DNA from 2 places in the Microbacterium sp. DWRC1-3 genome. Region 1 is predicted to be linked to the other one. Evidence: predicted binding sites of a transcription regulator. Region 1 holds the regulator's gene; the other holds the start of a gene.

What was found. Region 1 encodes LexA, which represses DNA repair genes until DNA is damaged. Its sites were predicted from a motif close to TCGAACANNTGTTCGA; they were not measured.
Region 2: the regulator LexA is predicted to act here: its motif matches at 4,522-4,537, upstream of ACP699_RS06015 (DUF222 domain-containing protein).

The regions. Positions count from the first base shown of each region.
Region 1 is NZ_JAFCUS010000002.1:963,138-978,457, reverse strand. It holds gene priA (bifunctional 1-(5-phosphoribosyl)-5-((5-phosphoribosylamino)methylideneamino)imidazole-4-carboxamide isomerase/phosphoribosylanthranilate isomerase PriA) at 1-100, opposite strand, end outside; gene hisH (imidazole glycerol phosphate synthase subunit HisH) at 204-839, opposite strand; gene hisB (imidazoleglycerol-phosphate dehydratase HisB) at 836-1,453, opposite strand; gene ACP699_RS17365 (histidinol-phosphate transaminase) at 1,450-2,535, opposite strand; gene ACP699_RS17360 (LysM peptidoglycan-binding domain-containing protein) at 2,602-2,970, opposite strand; gene lexA (transcriptional repressor LexA) at 3,260-3,946, shown strand; gene ACP699_RS17350 (S9 family peptidase) at 4,075-5,955, shown strand; gene smpB (SsrA-binding protein SmpB) at 5,966-6,442, opposite strand; gene ftsX (permease-like cell division protein FtsX) at 6,506-7,420, opposite strand; gene ftsE (cell division ATP-binding protein FtsE) at 7,417-8,511, opposite strand; gene ACP699_RS17330 (DUF2510 domain-containing protein) at 8,695-9,756, shown strand; gene ACP699_RS17325 (DUF2510 domain-containing protein) at 9,955-11,025, shown strand; gene prfB (peptide chain release factor 2) at 11,080-12,189, opposite strand; gene ACP699_RS17315 (MFS transporter) at 12,311-13,570, shown strand; gene ACP699_RS17310 (NUDIX hydrolase) at 13,567-14,127, shown strand; gene ACP699_RS17305 (hypothetical protein) at 14,141-14,524, opposite strand; gene ACP699_RS17300 (hypothetical protein) at 14,578-15,033, opposite strand; gene ACP699_RS17295 (TadE/TadG family type IV pilus assembly protein) at 15,002-15,320, opposite strand, start outside.
Region 2 is NZ_JAFCUS010000001.1:1,260,530-1,275,849, forward strand. It holds gene ACP699_RS06000 (dipeptide/oligopeptide/nickel ABC transporter permease/ATP-binding protein) at 1-367, opposite strand, end outside; gene ACP699_RS06005 (ABC transporter permease) at 364-1,305, opposite strand; gene ACP699_RS06010 (ABC transporter substrate-binding protein) at 1,382-2,911, opposite strand; gene ACP699_RS06015 (DUF222 domain-containing protein) at 3,150-4,490, opposite strand; gene ACP699_RS06020 (DUF4259 domain-containing protein) at 4,633-5,013, shown strand; gene ACP699_RS06025 (aldo/keto reductase) at 5,020-5,982, opposite strand; gene ACP699_RS06030 (SDR family NAD(P)-dependent oxidoreductase) at 6,081-6,815, shown strand; gene ACP699_RS06035 (zinc-binding dehydrogenase) at 6,837-7,949, shown strand; gene ACP699_RS06040 (aldo/keto reductase) at 7,958-8,917, shown strand; gene ACP699_RS06045 (alpha/beta hydrolase) at 8,950-9,948, shown strand; gene ACP699_RS06050 (alpha/beta hydrolase) at 9,945-10,928, shown strand; gene ACP699_RS06055 (multidrug effflux MFS transporter) at 10,925-12,142, shown strand; gene ACP699_RS06060 (hypothetical protein) at 12,154-12,696, opposite strand; gene ACP699_RS06065 (TetR/AcrR family transcriptional regulator) at 12,763-13,347, shown strand; gene ACP699_RS06070 (primary-amine oxidase) at 13,451-15,320, shown strand, end outside.

The sequences.
Region 1 (15,320 bases):
CGGTGCCGGCCTCGCCCTGGGTCAGGCGGACGGCCTTGCCCCCGGCGACATCGACCGCGGGAAGGAGCGTGAGCGAGGGGGACTGCGCGAAGTCGTTCATGGGGTCCTTGGATCGGGAAGCTCTTCGGCCCGGTGCGGGCACGAGAACCGAGGGTAGTCCGCCGGACGGCGGGGAACAAAACGGATGACGCCTGCCGGCGTCGTCAGAGGCTCTGGACCCAGTTGCGCAGCAGCTGGATGCCGGCCTCGCCGGACTTCTCCGGGTGGAACTGCGTCGCTGAGAGCGGGCCGTTCTCGACCGCGGCGAGGAAAGGATCCCCGTAGGTCGTCCAGGTGAGGACGGGCTCGGGGAACGGCGGGATGACGTCGAGCTCCCAGGACTGCGCGGCATAGGAGTGCACGAAGTAGAAGCGCTCCTGCTCGATGCCTCGGAACAGCACGCTGTCGGTACCCGGCTCGACCGTGTTCCAACCCATGTGCGGAAGCACCGGTGCGTTGAGCTGGGTGACGGCCCCCGGCCATTCGCCGAGGCCCTCGGTGTCGTGGCCGCGCTCGACGCCGTGCTCGAACAGCACCTGCATCCCGACGCAGATCCCGAGCACGGGGCGACCGCCGGCCAGACGACGATCGATGATCTCGTCTCCGCCATGGGCGCGCAGGGCATCACGCACGGCCTGGAAGGCACCGACACCGGGCACGACGAGACCGTCGGCCTCGAGAGCGGTGGCGCGGTCGCGTGTCAGCACGGCATCCGCACCGGCGGCCACGAGCGCCTTGACCGCCGAATGGACGTTGCCCGACTCGTAGTCGAACACCGCGATGCGAGGTGCTGCGCTCACAGCGCACCCTTGGTGGAGGGGACGCCGTCGACGAGAGGGTCCAGCGCCTTGGCCTGACGGAACGCACGGGCGAACGCCTTGAACTCCGCCTCGGCGATGTGATGAGGGTCGCGTCCGCCGAGCACGCGCACGTGCACCGTCAGAGCCGCGTTGAACGTGATGGCCTCGAACGAGTGACGCACGAGCGAGCCCGTGAAGTGCCCGCCGATGAGGTGGTGCTCGAACCCGGCGGGCTCACCCGTGTGCACGAGGTAGGGGCGACCGGAGATGTCGACGACGGCCTGAGCGAGCGCCTCGTCGAGCGGAACGAGCGCGTCACCGTAGCGGGAGATGCCGGACTTGTCGCCGAGGGCCTCGAGAATCGCCTGGCCGAGCACGATCGAGACGTCTTCGACAGTGTGGTGCGCGTCGATGTGCGTGTCGCCGGACGCGCGCACGGTCAGGTCGGTGAGCGAGTGCTTGGCGAACGCGGTGAGCATGTGGTCGAAGAACGGTACCGACGTGTCGATGCGACTCGCACCGGTGCCGTCGAGATTCAGCTCGAGCTCGACGGTGGACTCCGACGTGCTGCGCACGCGGCTCGCTGTGCGCGGGGTCAGTGCGGGGGTGCTCATGAAGCCGATCCTATCGAGGCCAGGGCGTCGAGGAACGCGGTGGTCTCGGCCTCGGTTCCGGCACTCACCCTCAGGTGGCCGGGGATGCCGACGTCGCGCACGAGCACGCCGCGGTCGTAGAGCTGCTGCCACGTCGCCTTCGGGTCGGCGACTCCGCCGAACAGCACGAAGTTCGACCACGTCTCGTGCGGCTGATAGCCGAGCGCCTCGAGGGTGGCCGTGATCCTGTCGCGCTGTTCGACGATCTCCTCGACCATCCCGAGCATGACGTCGGCGTTGCGCAGTGCCGCGATGGCCGCTGCCTGGGTGAGGGCGCTCAGGTGATAGGGCAGACGCACCAGCCGCAGCGCGTCGATGAAGGCCGGATCCGCCGCGAGATAGCCGACGCGAGCGCCCGCGAACGCGAACGCCTTGCTCATCGTGCGCGAGACGGCGAGTCGCGGACGCCCTTCGAGCAACGTCAATGCGGACACCGCGTCGCGGGGAGCGAACTCCTGGTAGGCCTCGTCGACGATCACGATGCCCCGAGCCGCGTCGTAGACGGCTTCGACGACGTCGAGCCCCAGCGGCGTGCCGGTGGGGTTGTTGGGCGAGCAGAGGATCACCACGTCCGGGTCGGCGGCCCGCACCTGCTCGGCGGCCTCCTCCGGCGTGATCGTGTAGTCGGGCTGCCTGGTGCCGGCGATCCACCGCGCCCCGGTCCCCTGGGCGATCAACGGGTACATCGAGTACGTGGGTGCGAAGCCGAACGCCGTGCGCCCCGGCCCGCCGAACGCCTGCAGGATGTGCTGGAGCACTTCGTTGGACCCGTTGCCCGCCCAGATTTGTTCGGGGGTGAGCCCGTGCCCCAGATACTCGGCGAACGACTCACGAAGGGTGCTGAACTCCCGGTCGGGGTAGCGGTTGACGTCGCGGATCGCCACGGCGATGTCGTCGAGGATGTCGCTGGCCACTTCATCCGGGATCGGATGTGTGTTCTCGTTCACGTTGAGCGCGATCGGAAGGGGCGCCTGCGGAGCGCCGTACGGCGTCAGTCCGCGAAGATCATCACGTAGCGGGAGATCGTTGAGGGAGAGGGTCACCCTTCCCATGTTAAGCGGCGCCCCGAGTCGATGACGCAAAGTTGCTGCCGCGACGCTGCGGCAGGATCAGTTCACGTACTGGGCCGGGATGGCCAGTGTCTGACCGATCTGGAGCTCGCCGCCACGCAGCAGGTTCATCCGGCTGATCTCACCGATCACGTCGCGCGGGTCGGCGTCGGGGGCGACGCCGGTCGCGATCGACCAGAGCGTGTCGCCCGGCATGACCGTGACGGTCTCGACGCTGACGGCCGCGGCGTCTGCGCCCGAGGCGATCGCACTGCCACCGCTGAGCGCGGCGAACGCGATGCCGACCGCGAGCGGCACAGAGGCGAAGGCCAGCAGCACGGCGCGGCCACGCGTCGTCAGTCGGAGTCGCGTCGAAGGACGGGTCGACGCCGGAATGACTGCTGCGGTGCTGAAGCTGATGCTGCTCATGTGGTGCTCCTTAGCCTGTCCCGGAGCCGTGAAGCCACCGGGGAAGTTGGCGTAGCGTTCGCATTCCCGCCTCGGCCGGGAGCCGTGAATGCGAAGCTACGTACCGAAGATATCTTCGAGTTCGAACATCTGTCAAGTATTCTTCGAAACCCCACCGACGATTAGGCCGACACGCTCGAACAGATCTTCCAGATCGGCCCGATTCTCGGATACGGTTTCGATAAGGACACCCCACCACGGGCCTCCGACATTCGAAGAGGGACGTCGGATCACGCACTGAAGGAGCACCATGAGCGAGAACTCTGCCCCCGAGTCGGAGGCACCGCGCACGCGCCGCCGGAAGAGCCTCAGCCCGAAGCAGATGGCGATCCTCGAGGTCATCCAGAACTCGATCGCGCACCACGGCTACCCCCCGAGCATGCGCGAGATCGGCGACGCCGTCGGCCTCAAGTCCCTCTCCAGCGTCACCCACCAGCTCGGACAGCTCGAGCTCAGCGGCTATCTGCGCCGCGACCCCGGGAAGACGAGAGCCATGGAAGTGCTCATCGATCTGCCTGGCACCAGCACCGAGAGCCCCGCCGACGTGGCGACCCCGGTCGGAGACGCCGCGCTCGTCCCCCTCGTCGGGCGCATCGCAGCCGGCGTGCCGATCACCGCCGACCAGCAGGTCGAGGAGATCTTCCCCCTCCCCCGCCAGCTGGTGGGCAAGGGCGACCTCTTCATGCTCAAGGTCTCCGGCGAGTCGATGATCGATGCCGCCATCTGCGACGGCGACTGGGTCGTCGTCCGCTCCCAGAACAGCGCCGAGAACGGCGAGATCGTGGCAGCGATGCTCGACGGCGAGGCCACCGTGAAGGTGCTGCGTCGCCGCGACGGCCACACCTGGCTGCTCCCCCGCAACTCCGCGTTCGAGCCCATCCTCGGTGATGAGTCCGTGATCCTCGGCAAGATCGTGGCAGTACTGCGCGCGGTCTGAGACGAGACGGCACGATGAAGCCCCTCCCGGGAGCCGGGAGGGGCTTCGTGTCGTCGGGCGACGGATCAAGACCGCGATGCTCCCGTCCTGACGCACAGGCGTCCGCCTTCGACGCCTAGGCTCGAAGCATGTCGTCGTCCCCCTACGGTTCCTGGCCCTCGCCCTTCTCCGCGGCCTCCGTCGCGGCCTCCTCTCCGCGCATCGACGGAGCCCGCTTCGTCGGTGCGGAGATCTGGTGGGGTGAGTCGGTACCCGCCGAGAAGGGACGCGTGACGGTGCGGAGTTCTTCCGGCTCCGAGATCCTCCCCGCCCCCTGGAGCGCGCGCTCTCGCGTGCACGAGTACGGCGGAGGCGCCTGGACAGCCGATGAGCACGGCACGCTGTTCTTCGTCGACGCAGGAGACCAGCGGGTGCGCCGCCTGAGCGTCGGAGCCGAACCCGTCGCCCTTACCGCCCCGGGCCCCTCGCACGGCGGTCTGCGCGTGCAGAACGGCCGCCTGCTGGCCGTGCGCGAAGACCTCTCGACCACGCCGCACATCCGCTCGGTCGTCGAGATCCCGCTCGATGGATCCGCCGCCGAAGACCCGTCCGCGATCAGGGTGATCGTGCAGGGAGACGGCTTCTTCGCCCACCCCGCCCTCTCTCCCGACGGCACCCGCGCAGCATGGGTCGGCTGGGAGCGAGGACGGATGCCGTGGGAGGACGCGCACGTTCAGGTCGCAGAGGTCCCCGGCGGGACGCCGCACACGATCCCCTCGCGGGCGGCGCTGCAGCCCGAGTGGCTCAGCGACGCGGAACTAGTCTTCGCCGACGATCCCGACGGTCGCTGGGCTCTGCAGCGCATCACACTCGACGGGGTGACTCCCACCGGGCCGGCGCGACCGTTCGCCCCTGCCGGCGCTCCTGTCGATGCCGACACCGGCTACGGGCTGTGGGTGCTCGGCAACCGCTGGTACCAGCCGCTCGACGACGGCCGCATCGTCGCCGTCCGTACGAACGGCCGCGACGAGGTCGTCGTGATCGATGCCGACGGCGGCGTGAGCGTGATCGACCTCCCCGGTGACGGCCACGTGAGCATCGATGCCGTCGACGGCACCAGGGTGCTCCTCTCCGGCAACGGCTCTCGGGCGACGGCGGGCCTGTGGTGCGTCGACATCGAATCCGGCGAGTTCATCGCCGTGCGCGGCGGCGAGCCGGTCGATCCGGAGTGGATGCCCGCGTCCATCCCGATCGAGATCGAGGGTCCCCGCGGCGCGGTGCACGCATTCGCCTATCCTCCGGCCAACCCCGACACGTCGGCGCCCGACGATGAGCGCGCACCCTACGTCGTGCTGGTGCACGGCGGACCGACGGCGCACGTCACCGGCGCGGCGTCCGCGGCGATCGCCTTCTACACGAGCCGGGGCATCGGCGTGCTCGACGTGAACTACGGAGGATCCACCGGCTACGGCCGCGCCTACCGCGAGCGTCTCGACGGCCAGTGGGGCGTGGTCGACGTCGATGACGTGATCGCGGCCGCCCGCGGACTCGCCGACGCCGGACTCGCCGACCCCGCCCGCATCGCGATCCGCGGCGGTTCGGCAGGTGGCTGGACCGTGCTGTCGGCGCTGGTCCGCGGTGGTGCCTTCGCCGCCGGGATCAGCCGCTACGGCGTGGCCGACCTGCGCATGCTGGTGGCGGAGACGCATGACTTCGAGGCGTCGTACATCGACGGCCTGGTCGGACCGCTCCCCGAGTACGAGCATCTGTACATCGAGCGTTCGCCGCTCACCCACACCGATCGCATCGATGTGCCCGTGCTGCTCCTGCAGGGTGGGGAAGACCGCGTGGTTCCGCCGTCGCAGTCCGAGGCGATCCGCGATGCGCTCGCGACCCGCGGCATCGACCACGAGTACGTCCTGTACCCCGCCGAGGGGCACGGCTTCCGCAGCGCGGAGACGATCGTCGACGCCCTCGAACGGGAGCTGAGGTTCCTCGGCCGCGTCTTCGGGTTCGAGCCGCGCCTGTGAGGGCCGGGGACTACTCCCCTACGCGGTTGCGCAGCCGCATGGCGCGGTCGGCCTCGCGGGTGTCCTGACGCTCGCGCAGGGTCTGGCGCTTGTCGTATTCGCGCTTGCCCTTCGCGAGAGCGATCTCGACCTTGGCGCGACCGTCCGAGAAGTAGAGCTTCAACGGGATCAGTGTGTATCCGCCTGCTGACACCGCGTGCGCGATCTTGGCGATCTCCTCGCGGTGCAGCAGGAGCTTGCGGATGCGCTTGGCCGAGTGGTTGGTCCAGTGCCCCTGCGAGTACTCGGGGATGTGCACGGAGTCGAGGAAGACCTCGTTCCCCTTGACGAACGCGTAGCCGTCGCTGAGGTTGGCGCGTCCCTGACGCAGTGACTTGACCTCGGTGCCGGTGAGCACCATCCCCGCTTCGTACGACTTCTCGATGGTGTAGTCGTGACGTGCGCGACGATTGGTCGCGATGACCTTCTCTCCGCGTTCCCTGGGCATGATGCTCTCCTGTTGCCGTGATGAGCTCGATCGATCGATCCGACCGAGCAGCCTTTCAGGCTATCAGGTACGCAGCCAGCGTCGGATCGCGAAGCCGGCCGAGAGCGCGGCGAGGATGACACCGATGCCGATCAGCACGGGAACCACGAGCGCGGCATCCTGCATCGTCACCCATGTCGTGATGAACGGAACCCGGCCCCGAAGGTAGCCGTTCACTCCGAAGTGCACGCCGGCCACGACCGCGGCGCTGGCCAGGGCGGAGCCGAGGAAGGCCGCGAACACGCCTTCGAGGACGAACGGTGTCTGGATGAAGCGGTTGGACGCTCCGACCAGGCGCATGATGCCGATCTCCTTGCGTCGGGCATACGCCGACAGCCGGATGGTGGTTCCGATCAGCAGGGTGGCCGCGATGAGCATGAGGACAGCGATGCCCACCGCGATGTATGTCGCGACGGTCAACGCGGAGAACAACGGCTCGAGGTATTGGAGCTGATCCTTGACCTGCTCCACACCGGCCTGTCCGCTGAACGCCTCGGCGAGCACCTGCGACTGGCCCGGGTCCTTCATGGTGACGAAGAACACCTCGAAGGCTTGGTCGGGCGTGAGTACGCTCGCCTGGTCGGCGCCGAGCTGATCGACGAGCTTGGCGTAGGTCTCTTCCTTGGTGTCGAACGTCATCGAGCTGATGAGCGGCTTGAGCGCGTCGCCCTCGAGCTGTGCACGGACGGCGGCGACCTGCTCCTCGCTCGCGGCGCCGTCGAGGCAGGTCTCGGATTCCGAGACCGCCGAGCACATGTACACCGCGACCTGGGCGCGTTCGGCCCAGTAGCCGCGCATGACGCCGATCTGTCCCTGCATCAGGATCGCCGCACCCACGAACGTCAGGGAGACGAAGGTGACGAGCACGACGGAGATCACCATCGAGATGTTCCGCCGGAGCCCGCCCAGGGCTTCGGTCAGGATGAGTCCGATTCTCATGAGGTCGGGCCCACTTCCTCGTCGTCTTCATCGGAGAGGCCGAGGCGATCGGCGACTCCGAGCTCGGCGACGTCGACCGTCGGCAGCGTGATGGGGTGTGTTCGCGGGCGGATGACCGCCGGAGGTTCGACGGCGGCGGGAGGCTCCACGACGTTCGCGGCAGAATCAGCGGCCTGCGAACGTGCGGGCTCGGGGGGCTCGACCGTGCGCGGGGCCGGGGGAACCACGGTCTCCCCGTCGCGGTCGACCGCGGCCGCGGCCTTGCGCTGCGTGCTGAGCTCCTCCGCCAGGGCGGCACGCACCATGGAGAGGTCTGCGGTCTGACGCTGTACTTCCTGCACGGCGGTGAGCGCGGCCGCTGCCGCGGCCCCACGCACCTCCTCCGGGACGAGGCGCGGGATGTTGGAGGTGTCGCCGTACCCGCCGTGCACCTCATCGCGAACCATCTCGCCGTCACTCAGCTCGATCACGCGGCGCTGCATCTGGTCGACGAATCCGGCTTCGTGGGTGGCCATCAGCACGGTGGTGCCGCCGGCATTGATGCGGGCGAGCAGCTGCATGATGTCGACCGAGGTGGCGGGGTCGAGGTTTCCGGTCGGCTCGTCGGCGAGCAGCACCTGAGGACGATTGACCAGAGCGCGCGCGATCGCGACGCGCTGCTGCTCGCCGCCGGAGAGCTCGTGCGGCATCCGCTTCTGCTTGCCGTCGAGACCCACGAGCGCCAAGGCCTCCGGAACAGCCTGCTGGATGAAGCCGCGCGACGAACCCGTCACCTGAAGCGTGAAGGCGACGTTCTGGTAGACGGTCTTCGACGGCAGAAGTCGGAAGTCCTGGAAGACCGACCCGATGTGGCGGCGGAAATACGGCACCTTGCGGTTGGCGAGCGCCCGCAGGTCTCTGCCGAGCACAGCGACCCGCCCCGTCGTCGGGACGTCTTCGCGCAGGATCAGGCGCAGACAGGAGGATTTGCCGGAGCCCGAGGCGCCGACGAGGAAGACGAACTCCCCGCGCTGCACTTCGAAGTCGACACCGGAGAGGGCGGGCTTCGACGTCCCGCGGTAGCGTTTCGTGACGTTCTCGAACCGAATCATGGCGCTACGAGCCTAAGCGCGGGCTCTCCCCTGGCCGCGAGCGACACCCCGCACGACGCTTCCGTCCTCCGACCGGATGGGGATTGCTCCCCATCCACGACCCACTTCCACGTCGCCTGCCACTGCTATACATGAAGATGTCGGCTGCAGGAAGTGGCCGCCGAATTCTTTCAAGGGGGACCCATGACTACGCCCGCAGGATGGTACGACGACGGATCCGGTCGACAGCGCTGGTGGGACGGCCAGCAGTGGACCGAGCACTTCGCCCCGGAGACCACCGATGCCCCGGCCGTCTCCGAGGAGCAGGTCGTCGTCGAGGAGCAGGTCGCCGAGACCCCATCGATCGATGACACCGTCGTCCGTCCGTCCGACGAGACGCCGATCTCCCCCGAGTCGCCGGATCCGTCGCAGACGGCTTCCGCAGGTCTCACCGCTCAGGATGTGAATGATGCTCCCGGGGCGACGGCGGCGACGACCCCGCTCAGCGACGACCTCGGCGCATACTCCGCCCCTGCGGCTCCCGCCTACCCGGTCGGCGCAGCCGCGCCGTCGTCGGATTCCTACCCGGGCGCCGCGCCGACCTACCTCGGCAGCACGACGGGCTACCCCGCCGCCGCCGCATACGGGCAGCCCGGTCCCGAGGAGCCGAAGAAGGTGTCGGTCCTCGGACTCGTCGGACTCGGGCTCGCGGCGCTCGGCACGATCCTGGTCTTCATCCCGGTGATCGGCTTCATCGGCTTCTTCCTGCTCGCCGCCGGGTTCATCGTCTCCCTCGTCTCGGTCTTCCTCAAGGGGAAGAAGTGGCCGGGCATCACGGGGCTCATCCTCGCGGTCGTCGGGACGATCATCGGCATCGTGATGTCGTTCGTCTACCTCTTCGCCTTCGCGCAGGGAGTGAGCGAAGAGATCGACAGGATGCCCACCTCTTCTCCGTCGATCGAGGCGACCGCGCCGAGCGAGACCGAAGGAACCGACGGCACCGAGGGAACCGATGCCGGCGTTCGCCCGACCGCTCCCGAAGTGGCTCAGGGACTCACGGCGATCCTCGCTTCCACCGGAGCCGAGGGATACACCGAGCCTCAGATCTCCTGCCTCGCGGACCTGTTCGTCGCCTCCGACCTCGACAACGCGACGCTGCGCACGATCGCCGAGAGCGATGGCGCGCTGACCGACACCGATGCCCTGTACGGCTTCGCCGAGGTGCTCGGGGACACGGACGCGGTCGCCGCGTGCTTCACGCCCTGACCACCGCAGAGTGACGTCGAAGGCCTCAGGAGCATCGCGCTCCTGAGGCCTTCTTCGCGCGGTCGTCCTGTCATTCGACACAGGGCGCCCAGCGCCGCTACCGTCGTCATGACGGCCACACCGCTGAGGATCGGCCGGCGTAGCGAGAATGACCTCACCACGCATTCGCCGACCGAGAAAGACACACGGGGAAGCCTGATGACAACACCTGCCGGCTGGTACGACGACGGCTCCGGGAACCGACGGTGGTGGGACGGTCTGCAGTGGACCGAGCATGTCGTCACGGGGAGGCCGGCGCCTAGCGACGAGTCGACAGCGTCTGAACCGACAGTGCAGGAGCCGACGGCTTCCGAACGGGTGCCGGAGGCTCCTGTGCCGGCCGCACCCATCACCCCGCCCGCCGACGCCGAACCGGCACCCTTCGTCCCGCCGTACACGCTCGCGGGCCAGATGCCCGCGCCCGCTGCGACCACGTCCCCTGCCGGTATGACGTATCCGGCATACGGCGGATACCAGGCGGCGTCGTGGCCGGTCGCACCGTCTCCGCAGCCCGCGACCGGAGTGCCGGTGGTGGGGATCATCGGACTTGTCGCCGTGGTCATCGGCGTCGTCTGCGCCTGCTTCCCGGTGATCGCGATCGCGGGTTGGGCGCTGCTCGCCGTGGGCTTCGTGATGTCGCTGATCTCGCTCTTCCTGCGCGGACGGAAGTGGCCTGGCATCACCGGACTGGTCGTAGCCGTCGTCGGCGCGGTGCTCGCCGCCGCGGTCTCTTTCCTCGTGCTGGCGACGTCGTCGATCACGGAGAACGGCGACAGTCCGTTCGCCGCTCCCGGCGATCGCCCGTCGTCCGACGGCGATTCCTCCACCGGACGCGAGGATCCCTCCACCATCGAGGGTGCGGAGATGGTCCCCTTCGAGGAGCTCGAGGTCGGCGACTGCCTCCCGCTGGTCGAATACACCGACGACGACGTGATCTTCGATCTACCCGTCGTGCCGTGCGAGCAGCCCCACACCGACGAGATCTACCTCATCTTCGACGTCGAAGACGGCGAGTTCCCCGGGGACGACGCCCTGGGCGTCACGGCGTCGGACGGCTGCCTCGCGGCGTTCGAGTCGTACGTCGGCGTCTCCTACGACGTCTCCGAGCTCGATTTCTACTACTACCAGCCGACGAAGTCATCCTGGAACCACGCATCGGATCGCACCGTGCAGTGCATCCTCTTCAGCTACGAGGAAGTGACCGGAACCCTCAAGGGCGCGAACTACTGACCGACCACGCACACGAAGAAGGCCCCGGATCTCTCCGGGGCCTTCTTCGTGAACTCAGTCCTCGATCTTGCGCTTGCGCCAGCGGATGCCCGCCGAGATGAAGTCGTCGAGGTCGCCGTCGAACACGGCCGCCGGGTTGCCGGACTCCTGTCCGGTGCGGAGGTCTTTGACCAGCTGCTGGCCGTAGAGGAAGTACGAGCGCATCTGGTCGCCCCAGCTCGCGGTGATGTTGCCCGCGAGCTCCTTCTTCTTCGCCGCTTCCTGCTCCTTCTGAAGGAGCAGGAGTCGCGTCTGCAGCACACGCATCGCGGCGGCGCGGTTCTGGATCTGCGACTTCTCGTTCTGCATCGACACGACGATGCCGGTCGGGAGGTGGGTGAGGCGCACGGCCGAGTCGGTCGTGTTGACCGACTGCCCACCGGGGCCGGAGGAGCGGAAGACGTCGACGCGGATGTCGTTCTCCGGGATGTCGACCTCGGTGGCCTCTTCCATCAGCGGGATGACCTCGACAGCGGCGAACGACGTCTGGCGCTTGTCAGCGGAGCCGAACGGGCTGATGCGGGCGAGGCGGTGGGTTCCGGCCTCGACCGAGATGGTACCGAAGGCGTAGGGCGCATCGATCTCGAAGGTCGCAGACTTGATGCCCGCACCCTCCGCGTAGGACGTGTCCATGACCTTGACGGGGTACTTGTGACGCTCGGCCCAGCGCAGATACATGCGCATCAGCATCTCGGCGAAGTCTGTGGCGTCGTCGCCGCCGGCGCCGGAGCGGATCGTGATGATCGCGGCGCGCTCGTCGTACTCGCCATCGAGGAGCGTCTGCACCTCGAGCTGGTTGATGAGGTCGGTGAGAGCGGCGAGCTCGGCGCGGGCTTCCTGCGCGGAGTCCTCATCGCCCATCTCGTTGGCGAGCCCGATCAGGACCTCGAGGTCATCGAGACGCTGAGCGATGCCGGTGATGCGGGCGAGCTCGGACTGGCGGTGGCTGAGTGCGCTGGTCACCTTCTGCGCGTTCTCGGTGTCGTCCCAGAGGTCGGGGGCACCGGCCTCCTCGCTGAGACGCGCGATGTCGTCGCGGAGACGGGAGACATCGACGACCTCGCTGATGTCGCCGAAGGTGTGCCTGAGCGCCTGGATTTCGGCGGAGAGATCTAGTTCGAGCATGACACCTCAGCCTAACGTGCCGCCTGCCCGCGCGGGGACCCCGTCGTCGGAGACCTTTCCGCAACGGGAGTAGCGTGAAGCTGTGAGCAGTGCTTCGACGGTCCTTCGACAGTTCGGGCCCATGGTGTATCTGCCGACGATCCTCTTCGCCCTCGGCGAAGGCGCCGTGATTCCGCTCATCCCGGTGCTCGCCGCATCCATGGGCGCCGACGTGGCGTTCGCCGCCCTCGTGGCCTCCGCCCTCGTTATCGGTCAGTTGTGCGGCAATCTTCCTGCCGGCTGGGCCGTGGGCAAGATCGGCGAGAGGTACACGATGGTCATCGCCGGCGTGATCGCCATCGTCGCCGGACTCGGAATGGTGTTCGCGCCCTCGCTCGGCGTGCTGGCGGCCTCGGTCTTCCTCCTCGGGATCTGCGCGGCGGCCTTCGGTCTCGCCCGGCACGCGTTCATGACCACTCGCGTGCCGGTCGACTTCCGTGCGCGTTCGCTCTCGCTGCTCGGCGGCAGCTTCCGACTCGGCATCTTCATCGGCCCCTTCGTGGCCGCGGGGCTCCTGCAGCTGTTCGGGAGCGAGAGTGCGGCGATCTGGTTCTTCCTGGGCTGCCTGGTGGTCATGGTCGTGCTGGTGCTCTTCGGTCCCGACCCCGAGAAGATGATCCCGCCGGTACCGTCGACCACTCACGAGCGCTATCTGGAGGACTCCGGCGAGGCGGTGAGCGGGTCGATCCCGACGATCGAGCGCCTGGGCATCTTCCAGACCATGTGGCGTCAGCGCGCGGTGCTCGGCCGGCTCGGGCTCGCCGCCGCGTCGCTCTCCGCGGTCCGCTCGGCGCGACAGGTGGTGCTACCGCTGTGGGGACTGTCGCTGGGATTGGATGCCTCGACCATCGCCCTCGTGGTCGGCGTCTCGGGCGCCATCGACTTCGCGCTCTTCTATGCGAGCGGCCAGGTGATGGACCGCTTCGGCAGACTGTGGGCGGCGATGCCGGCGATGGTTCTCATGGGCGCCGGGTTCCTCGCCCTGTCGTTCACGCACGACGTGGATGCGGCGGTTCTGTGGTTCGGCATGTTCGCCGCCGTCCTCGGTGTCGGCAACGGCCTCTCGAGCGGCATCCTGCTGACCCTGGGCGCCGACGTCGCCCCGAAGCGGGAACCCGCGGCGTTCCTCGGATCCTGGCGCACGCTCACCGATGCGGGCGGGGCGATCGCTCCGCTGCTCGTCTCGGCCATCACGGCTGTCGCCGCCCTGCCGTTCGCGGCGGCCGCGATGGGCGTGGTCGGCCTCGTCGGCGCTCTGGGCTTCCTGCGGTGGATCCCGCAGTTCGTCCCGCGGGAGCGACCGGAATCCGGCGACGACTCCTCTGAGGGGGAACAGGAATGACCCAGGCTCTGGAGGCGGATGCCCACCGACTGGTCTCGACCTTCGTGCCCCGATCGGAACGAGACCGTGCAGCGCAGGCCGACTTCGCGTCGTTCTTCGCGGCAGAGGGTGGCCCGGTGCATCGGGAGGCAGGACCCGATCACCTCACCGCGTCGTGCGTGGTGTTCGACGCATCACTGCAGCACACGCTGCTCGTCTTCCATCGCAAGGGGCAGTTCTGGGTGCAGCCGGGAGGCCACGTCGAGCACGGCGATGATTCGGTCGTGGCGGGAGCTCTGCGCGAACTGCGCGAGGAGACGGGCATCGTGGTGGAGCCGACGCCCGCCCCTCTCGCCTACGACCTCGACCACCATGGGCTTTCCTTGCGCTTCGGCGCCTGCGCCTCGCACCTCGACATCGGCATCGCGGTCGTCGTCGACCGTGAGTCCGCGCTGACCGTGAGCGAGGAGTCGGAGGACGTGCGCTGGTGGCCGGTCGACGCCCTGCCCGCCGAGGTGCCGCCGCAACTCGTTCCCCGGCTCGACGGACTGCTCACGCAGCTGCGCGACCCTCGCTGAGCCGAGGCAACTGTCATCGCAGGGCCGTGCGGCTGGTGGCGGTCGATTCCAGCGGGACGCCGTCGGGCACGAACACGGACACCAGCGGCGGATGCCATTCCGCGGCGACGGTCACCCGGGCGGTGACGCCGTCGGGCGTGCCCGCGGCGGTGAGCGACGCCTCGCCCGGCAGCGTGCTCATGAGAGCGTCGGCCTGTTCCTCGACGCCGGCATCGGTCAGCTCGGCCCGCACGCTGTCGTCGTACACCGCCAGGGTGAAACCGTCCGCTCCGGCGAGCGCGGCGGAGTCGGCGAGTGCGTCCAACCGCTTCTGGGCGATGTAGAGATCGGTGGCGCAGACGCACACGAAGATCACGGCCAGAGCGAGCAGTACGTAGCCGAGAGTGAGCAGCAGCACGCTCCCCTCCTCCTGGTCGCCGACCGCGCCGTGAGCTGTTCGGGCCTGCCCCCTCATCCCGTCCCCCACAGCCGTGACACCTTCTGCACCGCTTCGGCCTGCACAGGGACGGCCGTCGAACGGTCGAGTCCGAGCACCTCCGGCACCAGCGGCAGCCGCACCCGCGTGGTGACGGTGACGACGATCGTCGTGCCGGCCGACGGGCACTCCGCTGCGGGCGGCGCGCAGGAGAGCATCACATCGACCGCGTCCTCATCGAGGCCGTACTCGTCCACGATCCCTGCGAGAACCGCGTCGCTGCGGTCCGCCGCGGTCGCAGCGTCTGGCGCTCGCGCGATCACGCGGGCGATGTGCCGTGCTGCCGCTTCCGCCCCGAAGGTCTGCTCCTGGATCGCTCCGAGCGCGATGACGAGATAGATCAGCGGCACCAGAAGGATCACCCCCACCGCGATGAACTCCAGGGCGGCCGATCCCTCGTCATTCTTCCCCGAAAGTCTCGGCAGGTGCATGAGCCTCCACCTCCATCGCGAGGGGAAGGCCGATCAGTCCGAGCAGCGGAAACGTCGTGCGGACCCGGACGTCGACCGTCTCGTAGGGCGGGGCGCCGGAGACGCCGATTTGGATGTCCTCGGCGTAGTCCGCGCCGACCGCGCGGGAGATGACGTCTCTGGTGCGTTCGATGCCCTCCTCCGGGGTCGTATCGGCGAGAGCCGCGTGGTAGGCGCCTTCGACGGCGGCGTCGTGCACCACGTTGCGCACGTACACCGCGAACGCGAGCTGCAGCACAGCGAGCGTG
Region 2 (15,320 bases), on a different contig from region 1:
ACGCTCCCCCGAAGTAGCCGGCGGCGACGCCGGCCGGCACGCCGATCACGAGTGCGGTCACGATCGTGATGAGCGCGCCCCAGAGCGTGGTGCGGGTGCCGTAGATGAGGCGGCTGAGGATGTCCCGACCGGTGGAGTCGCCACCCAGCAGATGCTCCGGCCCCGGCGCGGCCTTGGCGGCGGACAGATCGACGAAGTTCGGATCCATCGGCGCGAGCAGCGGCGCGAAGATGCCGACGAGCACGATGAGGACGAAGATCGCGAGCGGGATGTAGCCGCCGGGGTGGCGGAGGAAGCGCCGGAACAGGCTCGATCGGCGCTTCTGTGCTGCCCGATCGAAGGCGACGCGGATGTCTGTCGTGGTCATGCGACGCGCACCTTCGGGTTGATCCAGCCGAGCACGAGGTCGAGCAGGAGGTTGATGAGGACGACGAAGACGACGGAGATGACCGTGATGCCGAGGAGCATCGGGATGTCGCCGTTCTGCGAGGACTGGTTGGTGAGCTGGCCGAGACCGGGGAGGCTGAAGATCTGCTCGACCACGATCGCGCCGGAGAGGAGTCCGACGAACATCAGCGCGATCACCGTGAGCGTCGCGGGTGAGGCGTTGCGGAGGATGTGCAGGTTCACGCGGGCGGTCGAGAGTCCCCGGCTGCGCAGCGTGCGCACCCAGTCCTGCCTGCTCTGCGCGATGACGGCGTTGCGCAGCTGCTCCGCGACGGCGACGATGCCGCCCAGCGCCAGCGAGATCGCCGGGAGGGTGATGGAGCGCAGCCACCCATCGACGGACTGCGTCGGGGGCACGTAGCCCACTGCGGGGAACCACTTCAGCTGCACCGCGAGCCACATCACCAGCACGAGGCTGACCCAGAAGCCGGGGAGCGCGAACAGCACGACGGAGATGCCCTTGATGACGCGGTCGAACCAGGTGCCGGGGCGCAGACCCGTGATCATGCCGAAGGCGATGCCGACCACCGCGGTAATGAGCGTCGCGAAGGTCACGACCGAGAGGGTCACCGGGACCTTGATCGCGAGCTGCGCGCTGACCGGCTGGAAGTTGCGCCAGGAGACGCCGAAGTCGAGCAGCGCGGCATGCGACAGCCAGTCCCAGAACTGCACCAGGAGCGGACGGTCGAGGCCGATCTTCTCGGCCAGCGCCGCCTGTTGCGCAGGACTCGCCGTCGTACCGAGGAGCGATGCGGTCGGGTCGCTGATGGCGAGGTGCGCCAGGAAGAAGGTGCCGATCGAGACCGCGACGAGCAGGAGGATGCCGGACAGCACCCGCTTCGCCGTGAACACAAGCATGGAAACCTCTCGGGGGTGGAGGGGTCGGAGGGGGAGGATGCCGGGGCGGCCGACGTCGCGGCCGCCCCGACGGGCGTCAGCCCTGGGTGATGTAGCGCAGGGTGGGGAACATCATCCCGACGATGGGCTGCAGCTGGATGCCGGAGGCCGTGTAGTAGATGTTGTTCGCCTGGTACCAGACAGACCACCACGCCTGGTCGACGAGCGCCTTGTTGAGCTCCTCGACGGCGTCGGTCTGCGCCTCGCCGCGTTCCGTCTGCACCTTCTCGACGAGCGGGGCGATGACCTCGTTCTGGGCGTAGTCGGGTGCGGGGTTGAACCACTGCACGCTGGTCACCTGGCGCGCGACCGTCGCCACGTCGTTGCCGTCCATCGCGAGGAACGAGATGAACATCGGGTAGTTCGGCGCGTTGAGCTGGTAGTCCGGCATCTGCATGTTGTCCCAGGTGACCTTCACGCCGAGCTCGGTGAGCGCCTGCTCGGCCGAGGGCTTCCACATCTCGAAGATCGGCGACATCGGCATGGAGATCTCGAAGCCGTCGGCGTAGCCCGCGTCGGCCAGCAGCTTCTTGGCCTTGTCCATGTTGTGGGCGTAGGTCTCGTTGAGGGCGGGATCGTTGATCGTGCCGCCGTCCGGGAAGACCTGGTTGGTGGCGACGCCGGCACCGCTGCCGACGGCGGCGAGGATCGCGGCACCGTCGAACGCGTAGTTCAGCGCCTGCCGGACCTCGAGCTTGCCGAGGGGCTCGCTCTTGGCTCCGGTGTGATCGGTGATGACGAGTCCCGCCCAGCCGGAGACGCGCTCCGCGGTGTTCCAGCCCTGCTGCTTCGCCTGCTCGAGGTTGGCGACGTCGCCGTACTGCACATTGATCTGGCCGCTGAGCATGGCGTTGTGCCGCGCTGTCGCATCGGTGATCGGGAAGATCGCGAGGTCGGTGAACGGGTAGGCCTCGGCGTCCCAGTGGTCGGTGGTCTTGGTGAAGTGGTACTCCGCGCCGGCGATGCTGGTGTCGCCGTCGAGGACGTAGGGTCCGGAGCCGATGGGCTCGCTGCCGAGGGTTCCCGCCTCGATCGCTGCCGGAGAGACCACGTAGCTGCGGCCCAGCCCCATGAAGTAGAGGATCGTGTCGTCGCGCTGGGTGAGGAGGATGCGAACCGTGTCGTCGTCGACCTTCTCGAAGGCGGAGACGTTCAGATAGGCCTCTCCGGAGCGCGCGCCCTGCTTGAGGTAGTCGAGGCTCGTGATCACGGCGTCGACGTCGACCGGGGTGCCGTCGCTGAACACGGCGTCGGTACGGATGTCGAGGTCGATGCTGAGGTCGTCGTCGGCGACGGTCCATTCGGTCGCGAGGGAAGGGACCGGCTTGCCGTCCGCGTCCAGAGCGATCAGGGCATCGTAGACGGCGGAGAGGTAGGGGCCGTCGAAGCCGATGTCGGCGAGCGAGGGATCCCACGACGTGACGTCGAGGAAGTTGCCGATGTTGAGGGCGTCGGGGCCGTCGGCAGCACTGCCGTCGGACGGGGAGGGTGTTGCGCCTGCGCTGCAGCTGGTGAGCGCGAGGGTCGCGGCCACGGCTGCGGCGAGCGCGAGGGGCATTCGTTTCATGGTTCCTTCTCTCGGGTGCAAGGGTGGTGAAGAAGGCTCGGAGTGCCGCTGACCGGAGACCGGATCCGGCGTCACCTCGATGTGTCGCGCTGGTTAGTCTACATGCGTGGAAAAAGAGCGCAAGAGCCTTTCGCTTCCCTGGCGGCCCCGCTCATGCCCCGGCGCGCACCGGGCTTGTCCGAGCGTGCAGGCATGGTGGAGCGCCGGTCGCCGGCGAGACGCGCAGGCGGCAGCGCGTTCAGGCAGCGATGTCGAAGCGCGCCCTGCCACCCAGGCGCGGAGCCCGCGCAGGGTCGACCGTGGCCGGTGGGAGGAACCACACCCTGCCTCGGCTCCCACCGCCATCGATACGGATATCCCACCCGTTGTCATGGATCCGATGGTGGCAGGTCTCGCACAGCAGCACGCCGTTCGAGAGATCCGTCGGACCGTGATCTCGACTCCACCATCGGATGTGATGCGCTTTCGTCATCTCGGGCGGCAGCGCACACATGGCGCATCCACCATCCCGCTCGACCAACGCCAACCGTTGCGAGCGCGTGAACAGGCGCTTCTCCCGACCCCAATCGAGCACTTCGCTCGCCGCACCGAGCACGCAGGGGATCACTCCCCCGCCTGCGGCCATCCGCCGCGCCGCGCCGATACTGACCGGCTGTTCGATTCCGTCGATCTCAGCGGAACCGGCGCCGGCTTCCAGGTCGTCGAGGCTCATCCGCACCACGACGGTCGCACCCGCCAACGGCACCCGGGCGTCGCACTCGAGAACGTGGCCCGCGAACACGGAGAGAGCGTCGGCCTGGATCATCGGCACGGTGCGACGATCGGCGTCCGGCGCGTCCGGCGCGGCCGCGTTCTTTCGCGCGGCGAACGCGGCGGTCACGTAGCCGCGGATGGCCGTCACGACAGGAGCGGCGGTCTCGGCGTCGAGGACGGCGTTCAGATGCACCATCCCGTCGCGCTCATGAATGGTCAAAGCTCGGCGGGAACGCTGCTCCTCCAGGCGCGGCTCCACCCCATCCGGGTCCAGCCACGCCTCGGCCCTCACGACCAGCTTGCGCACGTCGTCGAGAGCGAGCCCGACCGCCTTCTCCACCAGCAGAGACTCCGCCTCGGCGACCCGCACCGGGCCCGCCGAGACGCGACACCGATCCAGCAGGGCGATGATCGCGGCAGCCACCTGAGCACTCAGCGCGCCGGACCCGAGCGCCTCACGCACTCTCGGATACTTCGCCGGCAGAGGCGCCCCGAGGAGATCCTCGCGCGGCGCGACCGCCTCTCCGACCTTCACCAGCCGGGTCGCATCGCCACGCGAGACGCCGACGGTCGCCGCGATCAACGTCGCCGGATTCCGGTAGCCCTGCTGCTTCGCGAGACCCTCCGCACCCAACTCGGGACGAGACTCGCGCGAGATGCATGCCGCGACCTCGATGTGCACCGCATCCAGCCGCCGCTGCAGCAGCCCGATGGATGCGCTCACGGCGATCAGCTGCTCTCGCGACAGCTCACCGGATCCATCGGCGTCGGCCCATGCCGCATCGAGGCGGGACATCGCCTCGTGCAACTCGACCAGCTTCGACATGATTCGATTTTACCGAATCACCTCTCGACATTCGAACTTATCTTCGAACAAATGCCGGCATTCTGCCGCTGACCCTCCGCCCGACACCACGCTCACATGGTTCACTGGGTCCGACCGCAACAGCCGACAGGAAGAGGAAGACATGGGCACGTGGGGACCGGGAAACTTCGACGACGACACGGTCGCCGACGCACTGAGCGAGATCACCGACGAGCTCATCGCGAAGATCACCGAGGTGTTCGCCGATGAGGAGGACGACACCGAGCTGCAGCCGGACGAATGGGGCGGAGCCATGGCTCCCGCGTGGTTGGAGATCCTCACCGACATCGGGTCCGCGGGGCGAGTGGGTGCCACGTTCCCGTCGAGCAGCACGCTCGAGGGCTGGCGAGACCGGTACATCCGGGTCTGGGACGACTACATCGACGAGCTCGAACCGGACGAGGACTACCGCACCGACCGACGCCAGGTCATCGTCTCGACGTTCGAGCGTGCCGTAGCCCTCGCTCACGAGCGCGAGGCGTAGCCGACCTCACCACACACCGTCGGCGCGCACGTCACGGTCGACCCAGCACCCGGCGAGCGCCGCACGCACCTCGGGGCCATGCGCGAGCGCCAGCGCGAGTGCCGCATGGTTCTGCTCCAGCTGCGCGAGCCGGGAGGCACCGAACAGCACGTTCGCGGTCGCGGGGTTCGAGAGGCAGAAGGCGATGCCCAGTGCTGCCGGGGTGACCCCGAATCCGGCGGCCACCCGCGCGACCTCGGGGTAGATCGCGGCGATCTGCTCACGGATCCCTCCGACATCCGCGCCGATCTTCCGCTCGGGCAGCCGGCCGGTGGCGAGGATCCCTCCCTCGAAGACGTCGGACGCCTGCAGGGTGAGCACGCCCGCATCGAACAACGCCCCGTACGCCTCCCCCTCGGCCATCGACCGACGCGCGATGCCGTATTTCAGCTGTGCGAACGCCGGTGCGACAGCCCCCTGCGTCTCCGCCTCTTCGAGAGCCTCCCTGGTGTGGGCGATCTGCCAGTTGTTGATGCCCCAGCTGTCGACGAGGCCTTCCGAGATCAGCGCGTTCACCTCGACGACGAGGCGCGGCATGTCGGGCGCCTCCCCGTAGTCGCCGACCACCACCGTGTCGAAGCGTTCGAGGCCGGCCCGCCCGAGCGACTCGACGAGCTGTCGGCGAAATCCCTGGTTCGGCCAGTCCCACAGCCACAGCTTGCCGCACAGGGTGATGTCGTCGCGATCGACGCCGCTCGCCCGCAGCGCCTCGCCGAACAGGATGTCGGTCCTCGAGTTCTCGGCATGCGGACCCATGTTGTAGTACGCGATGTCGAAGAGTCCGGCGTCGAGCTCCGTGGCTCTCCGGATCAGCGCGACCGCCTCATCCTTCGACATCCGGTCCCAGGTGTTCCACGACCCCAATGCCAGCGGAGGCACCGGCACCCCTCCACCCTGCAGTGCCGTGCGGGGATATGTCGATTCGGGCATGAAGGCTCCTTCGTCTTCTCTGACACAGGGTTGTTTTTTCTATGTTTGTAGAATATAACGGAGTCACCCCGTCGCAGCACCCGTCAGTGAGGACGAACATGACCGCATCCCCCCGCCGCATCCTCGTCACCGGTGGAGCCTCAGGCCTCGGCAGAGGCATCGCCGCCGCGTTCGCACGGGCCGGGGATGAGGTGTTCATCGGCGACGTGAACGCGGAAGCCGTGCAGAGCGTCGCGAACGAGCTCGGCGCCACGGCCGTGCACCTCGACATCTCCGACGAAGCCTCCGTGCAGTCGGCGGCCGATCGACTCTCCGCCGCGGGCGGACTCGACGTGCTGGTGAACAACGCCGGCGTCGTCGCGGGCGGCGGCACCCTGCAGGAGGTGCCCGTCGAGGCCGTCGATGCCGCCCTGCGCGTCAACGTCCGCGGCACCTTCCTCATGCTCCGCACGTTCGGCGCCCTGCTCGCGGCGACCGGCGGCGGCTCGATCGTCAACATCTCCTCGATCGGCGCCCGCCAGCCCACCCCGGGTCTGGGCCACTACGAAGCCACCAAGGCGGCGGTCGATGCCCTCACCCGCACGGCCGCCATCGAACTCGCCGGATCGGGGATCCGCGTCAACGCCGTCGCCCCCGGTCCCGTGCTCACTCCCCTGACCGCCGACTTCGCGTCGAACCCCGATGCCCGTGCGGCCTGGGAGTCGCGCATCCCGCTCGGCTCGATCGCCGAGGTCGACCAGGTCACCCCGCTCGTGCTGTTCCTCGCGAGCGACGCCGCAAGCCACATCACCGGGGTCTGCGTCGCCGTCGACGGCGGACAGCTCCTGGTCTGACCGTTCCCCGGAGACGACACCATGACCCGCACCGCAGAACTGCCCACCACGACCCGCGCCGCCGTCCTCACCGCCCACGGCGAGCCCCTGACCCTGCAGGAGCTGCCGCTCCCCGCCGAGATCGAACCCGGTGCCGCCCTGGTGCGCATCACCTGCACGACCCTGTGCGGCACCGATATCGAGATCTGGGAGGGGAAGATGACCTTCCCCGGCATGCTCCCCATGGTGCTCGGCCACGAGATGGTCGGCGAGATCGTCGCCACCGGCCCCGACACCCGTGACGCCCTCGGCCGCACCCTCTCCCCCGGCGACCGCATCGGCTGGTCGGAATCGACCTGTGGCGAATGCCACGGCTGCGTCGTGCTGCGCGAACCGGTGGCGTGCGCCCACCGCGGTTACGGCTTCCTCCAGCGCGCGGACGTGCACCCCTTCGCCACCGCGGGTCTCTCCGCCTACGCCTACGTCACTCCGGGCGCCGCGAAACTGCTGCTCCCCTCCGCTGTCAAGGACACGTGGGCGTCGATGGCGGGATGCGCCGCCAAGACCGTGCTCCGCGCGTTCGAGCGTGCCGGACGCATCCGCCCGGGATCGAGCGTCGTGATCCAGGGCTCCGGGGCCCTGGGCATCTTCGCCACCGCCGTCGCGAAGATCGCCGGCGCCGGCCAGGTGATCACCGTCGGAGCACCGTCCGCGCGCCTGGAGCTGGCCGGGCGCTTCGGCGCAGACGTCGTCGTCGACTTCCGCGACGGTCCCGTGGTCGACCAGGTCCTGGAGCTGACGAACGGACGCGGCGCCGACCACGTCTTCGACTTCGCCGGGGCCCCAGGGGTGGGACCGGACGCCGTCGGGATGGCCGCCCAGCGCGGCACGATCGCGATCGTCGGTTCGACCGGACCGGCAGGAGACGGATTCGCCCTCAGCACGATCATGGGCAAGGAGCTCACTGTCGTGGGATCCCTCAACGGCGACATCTCCGACTACGCCAGGGCCGTCGACTTCTTCGCGGCGTTCGCCGACCGCTTCCCGTGGGATGACCTCTTCAGCGCCCCCGTCGGCCTCGCGGAGGCCTCGGCGAAGATCGCCCGCATGCACCATCTCGATGAGGTCAAGGCCGTCATCGACCCGAGTCTGTGAGGACGACCATGACCACTCCCCTTCCGCGCCGTGAGATCGGGCGCAGCGGCCTGCACTCCTCGCTGTTCTCGCTCGGCTCCTGGCACACCTATGACCGGATGGACTTCGCCGACGCGGTGGCCATGCTCCGCGAGGCCGTGGATCGCGGCGTGAACCTCTTCGATGTCGGGGTCTACTCCGCACCGGGTGCCCCACCGGTGTTCACCGACGTGATCTTCTCGGCCATGGTGCGCGCGGCGGGCCTCGACCGTGAGGAGTGGCTGCTGTCGTCGAAGCTCTGGCTCGAGACGTTCGACGCGGAGGGCTTTCGCCCCCAGCTCGACAACGCCCTGATGCGCGTGGGCGTCGAGCACGCCGACCTCGTGATCCTGGGAGACCTGCGCCGTGACGACCTGGATCTGCGCGACCTCGTGCTCGATCTCGCACGCCTGACCGATGCCGGGATCATCCGTGCCTGGGGAGTGAACAACTGGTCGGCATCGAGCATCCAGGCACTGATCGACATCGCGACGGACGAAGACGTGCCCGGCCCGCAGATCGCGCAGCTGAAGTACAGCGTCTCGCGACGTGCCATCCCGGACGGAGCGCCCTTCGCCGGCCTGTGGGAGCAGGGATTGACGTTGCAGGCCTCGGACTGCCTCGAAGGCGGCATCCTGGCGGGCAAGGTGAACGGCGACCGCCAGATCGGTCGCGACCCCGGCGACATCCGCGGGCGTATCCTCGCCGATGTCCCGGCGTTCGCGGCACTCGCGGATTCGCTCGACGCGTCTCCGGCGCAGCTCGGCATCGCCTTCACCCTCACGCACCCGGCGCTCACGACGACGCTGTTCGGGGCGTCGAGCGTCGCCCAGCTGCGCGCGAACCTCGCGGCCGTCGACCTGGTCGATCGTGTCGGCGTCGCAGAACTGCGTCGACTGGTCGCACCGTTCTGGGCGGACCGCGGCATCGTCGACCCCGAAGGCCCCTGAACCGCCCCGCCACCGCTCGCACAAGGAGTTCCATGACCGCCACCGCCGCCGGACGTCCCACCGTCACCCCCGTGCCCTTCGATCCCGAGGTGCAGGCCGTGCTGGATGAGATCGCGAAGGATCCTCAGCCGCCCCTGACCCGCGACGCGCTGCCGCGCGAGGGCGCCGACCGGATGTTCCCCGACAACGACACCGTCATCGCCGGCCGTGACATCGAGTGGGAGGACCGCGTGATCCCCGGCCCTGCCGGGGCTCCCGACATCGAGATCACGATCTTCCGGCCGACCGGAACCCGCGCCGAGGTGCTTCCCGGCTTCATCAACATCCACGGCGGCGGGATGATCGTCGGTCACCGCTCATGGGAGACCGGGCGCGTGGTCGACATCGTCGCGCAGCACCGCGTGGTGGCCGTGAACGTCGAGTACCGTCTCGCCCCTGAAGACCCCTACCCCGCCGGAGTGGAGGACTGCTACGCCGCCTTCGTCTGGGTGCATGCGCACGCGAACGATCTCGGCATCGATCCTGCGGGCATCGTCGTCGGGGGCGGGAGTGCTGGGGGCGGACTCACCGCCGCCGTCGCGCTGATGGCACGCGACCGACGGGGCCCGGCGATGGCGGGACAGCTGCTGCTGTGCCCGATGATCGACAACACCAACACCACGGTGTCGAGCCGGCAGTACGACGGCATCGGCACGTGGCAGCGGGAGCTGAACCTGCTCGCGTGGTCGTGCGTGCTCGGCGACGATCTCGCCTTCAGCCCCGAGGCACCCGCGCATGCCGCCCCCTCCCGCGCGGCCGACCTCTCGGGCCTGCCGCCCGCCTTCATCGAGGTCGGAGAGGCCGAGGCCTTCCGCGACGAGGACACCGAGTACGCCCTGCGCATCTGGGCCACCGGCGGACAGGCCGAGCTGCACGTGTGGGGCGGCGGCGCGCACGGCTTCGACATGTACATGCCCGATGCCGAGATCTCCCGCGCCGCCCTCGCCGCGCGCGCCTCCTGGCTGCGACGGATCTGGCGGGCCGCCCGATGACCGCCCACCCACCGGTCCCCTACGATCCCGAGCTCGTCGCCGGTCTCGCGGCCTTCGTCGACATGGTCGAGATCATCCCGCTGCGCGCCGACACCATCCACGCGAATCGCGATCACTTCGCGACCATCATCCCGCCCATGTCGGGGCAGGCCGACGGGCGCGCGATCACGTGGGAGGACCGGACCGTATCCGGCCCCTCCGGAGCCCCGGACATTGAGATCACGATCGTGCGGCCCACCACGCCGGCGAACGGTCCGGCCCCCGCCGTGCTGTCGATCCACGGCGGCGGGATGGTGCTGGGCACCCGGTTCTTCGGCACCTCCGAGCTCATCGACCTGGCCGAGCGATACGGGGTGATCGGCGTCGCGGTCGAGTACCGCCTCGCCCCCGAGCACCCGGGGCCGGCACAGGCCGAGGACTGCTATGCGGCGCTGGAGTGGATGGCGGCGCACGCGGAGGACCTGGGCATCGACCCCGACCGCATCATCGCGTCCGGCATGAGCGCGGGCGGTGGTCTCTCCGCCGCCGTCGCGCTGCTCGCCCGAGACCGAGGGGGTCCGCGCCTGGCCGGACAGCTGCTGGGATGCCCCATGCTCGACGACCGCAACGACACCGTCTCGAGTCGTCAGTACGACGGGTTCGGAGCCTGGGATCGCCACAACAACCACACCGCGTGGGAGGCGATCGCCGGCGAGGACCGCGGCACCGATCGGGTATCGCCCTACACCGCCCCCGCGCGCGCCGTCGATCTGTCCGGCCTCGCTCCCGCGTTCATCGAGGTCGGGGCGGCCGAGACCTTCCGAGACGAAGCGGTCGACTACGCCACGCGCATCTGGGCCACCGGCGGACAGGCCGAGCTGCATGTGTGGGCGGGCGGCTACCACGGCTTCTCCGGCTTCTCCCCCGACGCCGAGGTCTCGCAGGCGGCCGACGCCGCGCGCGCGAGCTGGCTGCGGCGCACGCTGCACCTGGAAGGATGAGCACTCCCGTTCCCGGGGAGCCCTCGCGGCCGCGGATGGGCACGGTGCACGCGATGCTCGTGCTCGGCATGCTCGAGGCGTTCGGCCCTCTGTCGATGGACCTGTATCTGCCGCAGCTGCCGCAGCTCGCCGCCTCGCTCGGCACCACGGAGGCACTCGCTCAGGCCACGATGTCGGCGTGCATGATCGGGCTCGGGCTCGGTCAGCTCGTCGCCGGACCCCTCAGCGACCGATGGGGCAGACGGCTCCCCCTGATGGTCGGCGTCGCCGTCTTCGCCGTCCTCTCCCTGGCGTGCGCGCTCGCCCCGAACATCGAGCTGCTGCTGCTCGCGCGCTTTCTGCAGGGACTCGCGGGATCTGCGGGCATCGTGATCTGCCTCGCGATCGCCCGGGACCAGTTCGAGGGCGTGGAGCTCTCACGGATGCTGTCGCTGCTGTTCCTGGTCTCGGGAACGGCGCCGATCATCGCGCCCGTCGTCGGAGGTCAGCTCGCGCGGATCATGGATTGGCGCGGGATCTTCGGCGTGCTCAGCGCCGTGGGCGTCGTGCTGCTGCTGGTCGTCGTCTTCGCCCTGCCGGAGACGCTGCCCGTCGCGACCCGGCACGGCGGCGGCCTGCGCACCCTCCGCATCCACACCGGAGCGGTCCTGCGCGATCGGCTCTTCGTCGCGGTGCTGTGCGCGGCGGCCGGGGGTGGAATCGCCTTCTTCACCTACTTGTCCATGTCGTCGTTCGTGCTGCAGGACGAGTTCGGCCTGAGTCCGCAGTCGTTCAGCCTCGCCTTCGCGGCGGGAGCTCTCGCGAGCATCGTCGGCAGTCAGCTCAGCCGTCTCGTCGTGAGCAGGTGGGGACCGCTGCGGGTGTACCTCGGGGGCATCTCGGCCACGCTGATCGCCGCGACGGCTTTCCTGGTGCTCGCGCTCGCCGACGTGGGCGTCGCGGGAGTCGTCGCCGCGCTGATCGGATTCATGCTGTGCTCAGGGCTCGGCGGGCCCAACGGGCAGACCCTCGCCCTCGCCCACCACGGCGCACGAGCGGGCACGGCTTCGGCTCTGCTCGGGATGTCGACGTTCCTGTTCGGTCCGGTGCTCGCGCCGGTCGCCGCAGGGATCGGTGGTACGAACGCCGTCACGATGGCGGTGACGATGACCGCAGCGGCGGCGGTCGCCGCGGTCGCCGCCTGGCTGTTCGTGCGCCCAGCCGCCGCGGGGTGACGGCCCCTCCGTCAGAATCCCAGGCACATCACCGCGACACCGGCGGTCATCGCCCACGACTCGATGCGGAGCAGGCGCGCCGTGCGACCGTGGTGCACCGGAGCGACGAACCACTCCGCGACGATGGTCCACAGTGCCACCGCGCCGACGCCCGCGAAGAGCAGCACCGAGAGCATGCCGGAGAGCCCGTGGCCGCCGTGTCCTGTCACCGTCGCTGAACCCACCGCGGCGACGGGTCCGGCGGCTCCGTGGAACGCGCACATCGCCATCACCAGAGAGACCAGAGCGCGGTGACAGCACGGGGCCGCCGATGCGGTGCCGCGAACGCCCATGGTCCCGACCATGCCGGATCCCAGCAGAACCACCCCCAGCGCCAGCTCGAGCACGGGGTGGCGCCCGGCGGTCGCGGCGAGTGCCAACATCGCCGCCGCCATGACGAGCACGCTCTGCCGCCCCTGCCACGGCACGGCGCGCCAGGCAGCCACGCCGGCGACGGCCGAGACGATCGCGGCCGCGGCCATCAGCCACGGCACCGCAACGATGAGGTGATCCACGCCGGAAGTATATTGAGCGCTCGCTCAATATAGCTATACCTGTGCGCGATGCGACAAGATGGGTGCGTGCCTCGCATCGTCGACCATGATGAGCGCCGCCGGCAGATCGCCGAGGCGCTGCTGGCCGTCGCCGCCCGCGACGGACACGAGAGCGTGTCTTCGCGTGCCGTGGCGAAGGAACTCGGCGTCGCCACGGGCTCGCTCTGGCACTACTTCGACGGCTTCGACGAGGTCATGCGTGCGGCTGCGGCCGAGGTGACCCGCCGCACCGAGGCGCGCATCGCCGAGGCGACGGCCGACCGCCGCGGGCTCGACCGACTGCACGCGCTCATGCGCGAAGTGCTCCCGGTCGACGAGCGCACCCGCACCGAAGCCCATGTCGTGGTCGGATTCTGGGGGCGCCTGGCCGCGCTCGCGCCGACACCAGACGCCGGCTCCCCCACGCTCGCCACCTGGCAGGACACGACGCGACTCGCCCTGCGGGAGGCGGTCGAAGACGGTGAGCTGCGCACGGACACCCCCACCGAGGCGATCGTGACGCTGCTGCGCTCCATCACCTACGGACAGCAGATCGTCGAGGTCACGGAGCCGCAGACGCCGGCCGCCCACCTCGCGGTGCTCGAGGTGGCGCTCGCTCCCTGGCGGGCCTGACGGAGTTCCCCGCCCGCGAATCTCCCGTTGCGGGCGTCGGACGGTCCGTCGTATCATCATGCCAACCCGTTTATTGAGCAATCGCTCGAAAATAGTGAGGTCGATGATGTCCCACCACGCTCCGCAGCCCGTGTCGATCGAGAAGATCGCCGCCCCGCACCCCCATGATCCCCTCACGGGTGCAGAGATCGCGGCCGCCCGCGCCGTGCTCGACGCCGCGGGCCTGATGACCGAGACCACCCGGGTGCCGATGCTCCTGCCCGACGAACCCCGCAAGGAGGAGCTCGCGACTTGGACGCCCGGCTCCCCCATCGATCGCCGCGTCGACGTCACCCTGCTCGACATCGCCACCGGCGTCGCCACCGAAGCCATCGTCTCGATCACCCGGGGCGAGGTGCTGCACACGCAGCGGGTCCCGAACGACGCCCCGCCCTACGGGCAGCCGCAGTACCTGTTCGAGGAGTACGAGCGCGCCGAGGCCATCGCCAAGGCGTCACCGCAGTGGCAGGCCGCGATGAAGCGCCGCGGCCTCGAAGAGCACATGGCGCTCGCTTTCTGCGGGCCGCTCGCTCCCGGATACACGGGCCGTGCCGACGAGGTCGGACGACGCGTGATCCGCTCCCTGACCTTCCTCAAGTACGACGAGCAGGACTCTCCCTGGGCGCACCCGGTCGAGGGACTCATCGTGCACATCGACCTCACCGCGAACAGCGTGATCCGCGTCGAGGACCACGGCGATGTGCCCGTTCCCGCCGGCCACGGCAACTACTACCCCGAGGTGCAGGGCGAGGCGCGCACCACCCTGAAGCCGATCGAGATCACCCAGCCCGAGGGGCCGAGCTTCGCCGTCACGGGTTCGCTCGTGGAGTGGGAGGGCTGGTCGATGCGCGTGGACTTCAACGCGCGCGAAGGCCTCGTGCTGCACGATGTCACCTTCCAGGGGCGATCGGTGCTGAGCAGGGCGAGCGTGCCCGAGATGGTCGTCCCCTACGGCGACACCGCGCCCGGCCGCTTCTGGATCAGCTACTTCGACGCGGGTGAGTACCTGCTCGGGAAGAACGCGAACCACCTCGAGCTCGGCTGCGACTGCCTGGGCGTGATCCGCTACCTCGACGGTTACGTCGCCGACGACCACGGACACCCCGTGCGCATCCCGAACGCGATCTGCATGCACGAGGAGGACTACGGCATCCTCTGGAAGCACACCGATCTGGCCGGGCGCTCCGACGTGCGGCGTTCCCGCCGGTTCGTGGTCTCGTACTTCTCCACGATCGGCAACTACGACTACGGGTTCTACTGGAACTTCGGCCTGGACGGGTCGATCGAGGTCGTAGCCAAGGCCACGGGGATCGTCTTCGCCAGCGCCGGCGAGCCCGGGGTGCGCCAGCGCCATGCGACGGAGCTGGCCCCCGGCGTGTTCGCCCCCGTGCACCAGCACCTCTTCTGCGCACGGCTCGACGTCGCGATCGACGGCGAGGACAACCGGCTCGTCGAGATCGACGCCCAACGCGTGCCGATGGGCCCCGAGAACCCCTTCGGCAACGCCTTCACCTGGTCGGAGACGACTCTGCACACCGAGAACGAGGCGCAGCGCGAGGCCGATTCCTCGGTCGCGCGGGTGTGGGAGGTGCAGAGCGCGTCCCACACGAACCACGTCGGCCGACCCACCGCGTACCACCTGGTGCCGCAGCCCACGGCACTGCTCATGGCCGACCCGCAGTCCTCCGTCGCCGCGCGTGCCGCCTTCGCGACGAAGCACCTCTGGGCGACGCGCTTCGAGGCGGGGCAGATCTGGCCGGCCGGTCGGTATCCGAACGCGCACCAGGGCGGAGCCGGGCTGCCCGAGTACGCCGCCGCCGACCGCGACATCGACGGCCAGGACATCGTGCTGTGGCACACCTTCGGTCTGACGCACTTCCCGCGGCCGGAGGACTGGCCCATCATGCCCGTCGACTACGCCGGATTCTGGTTCA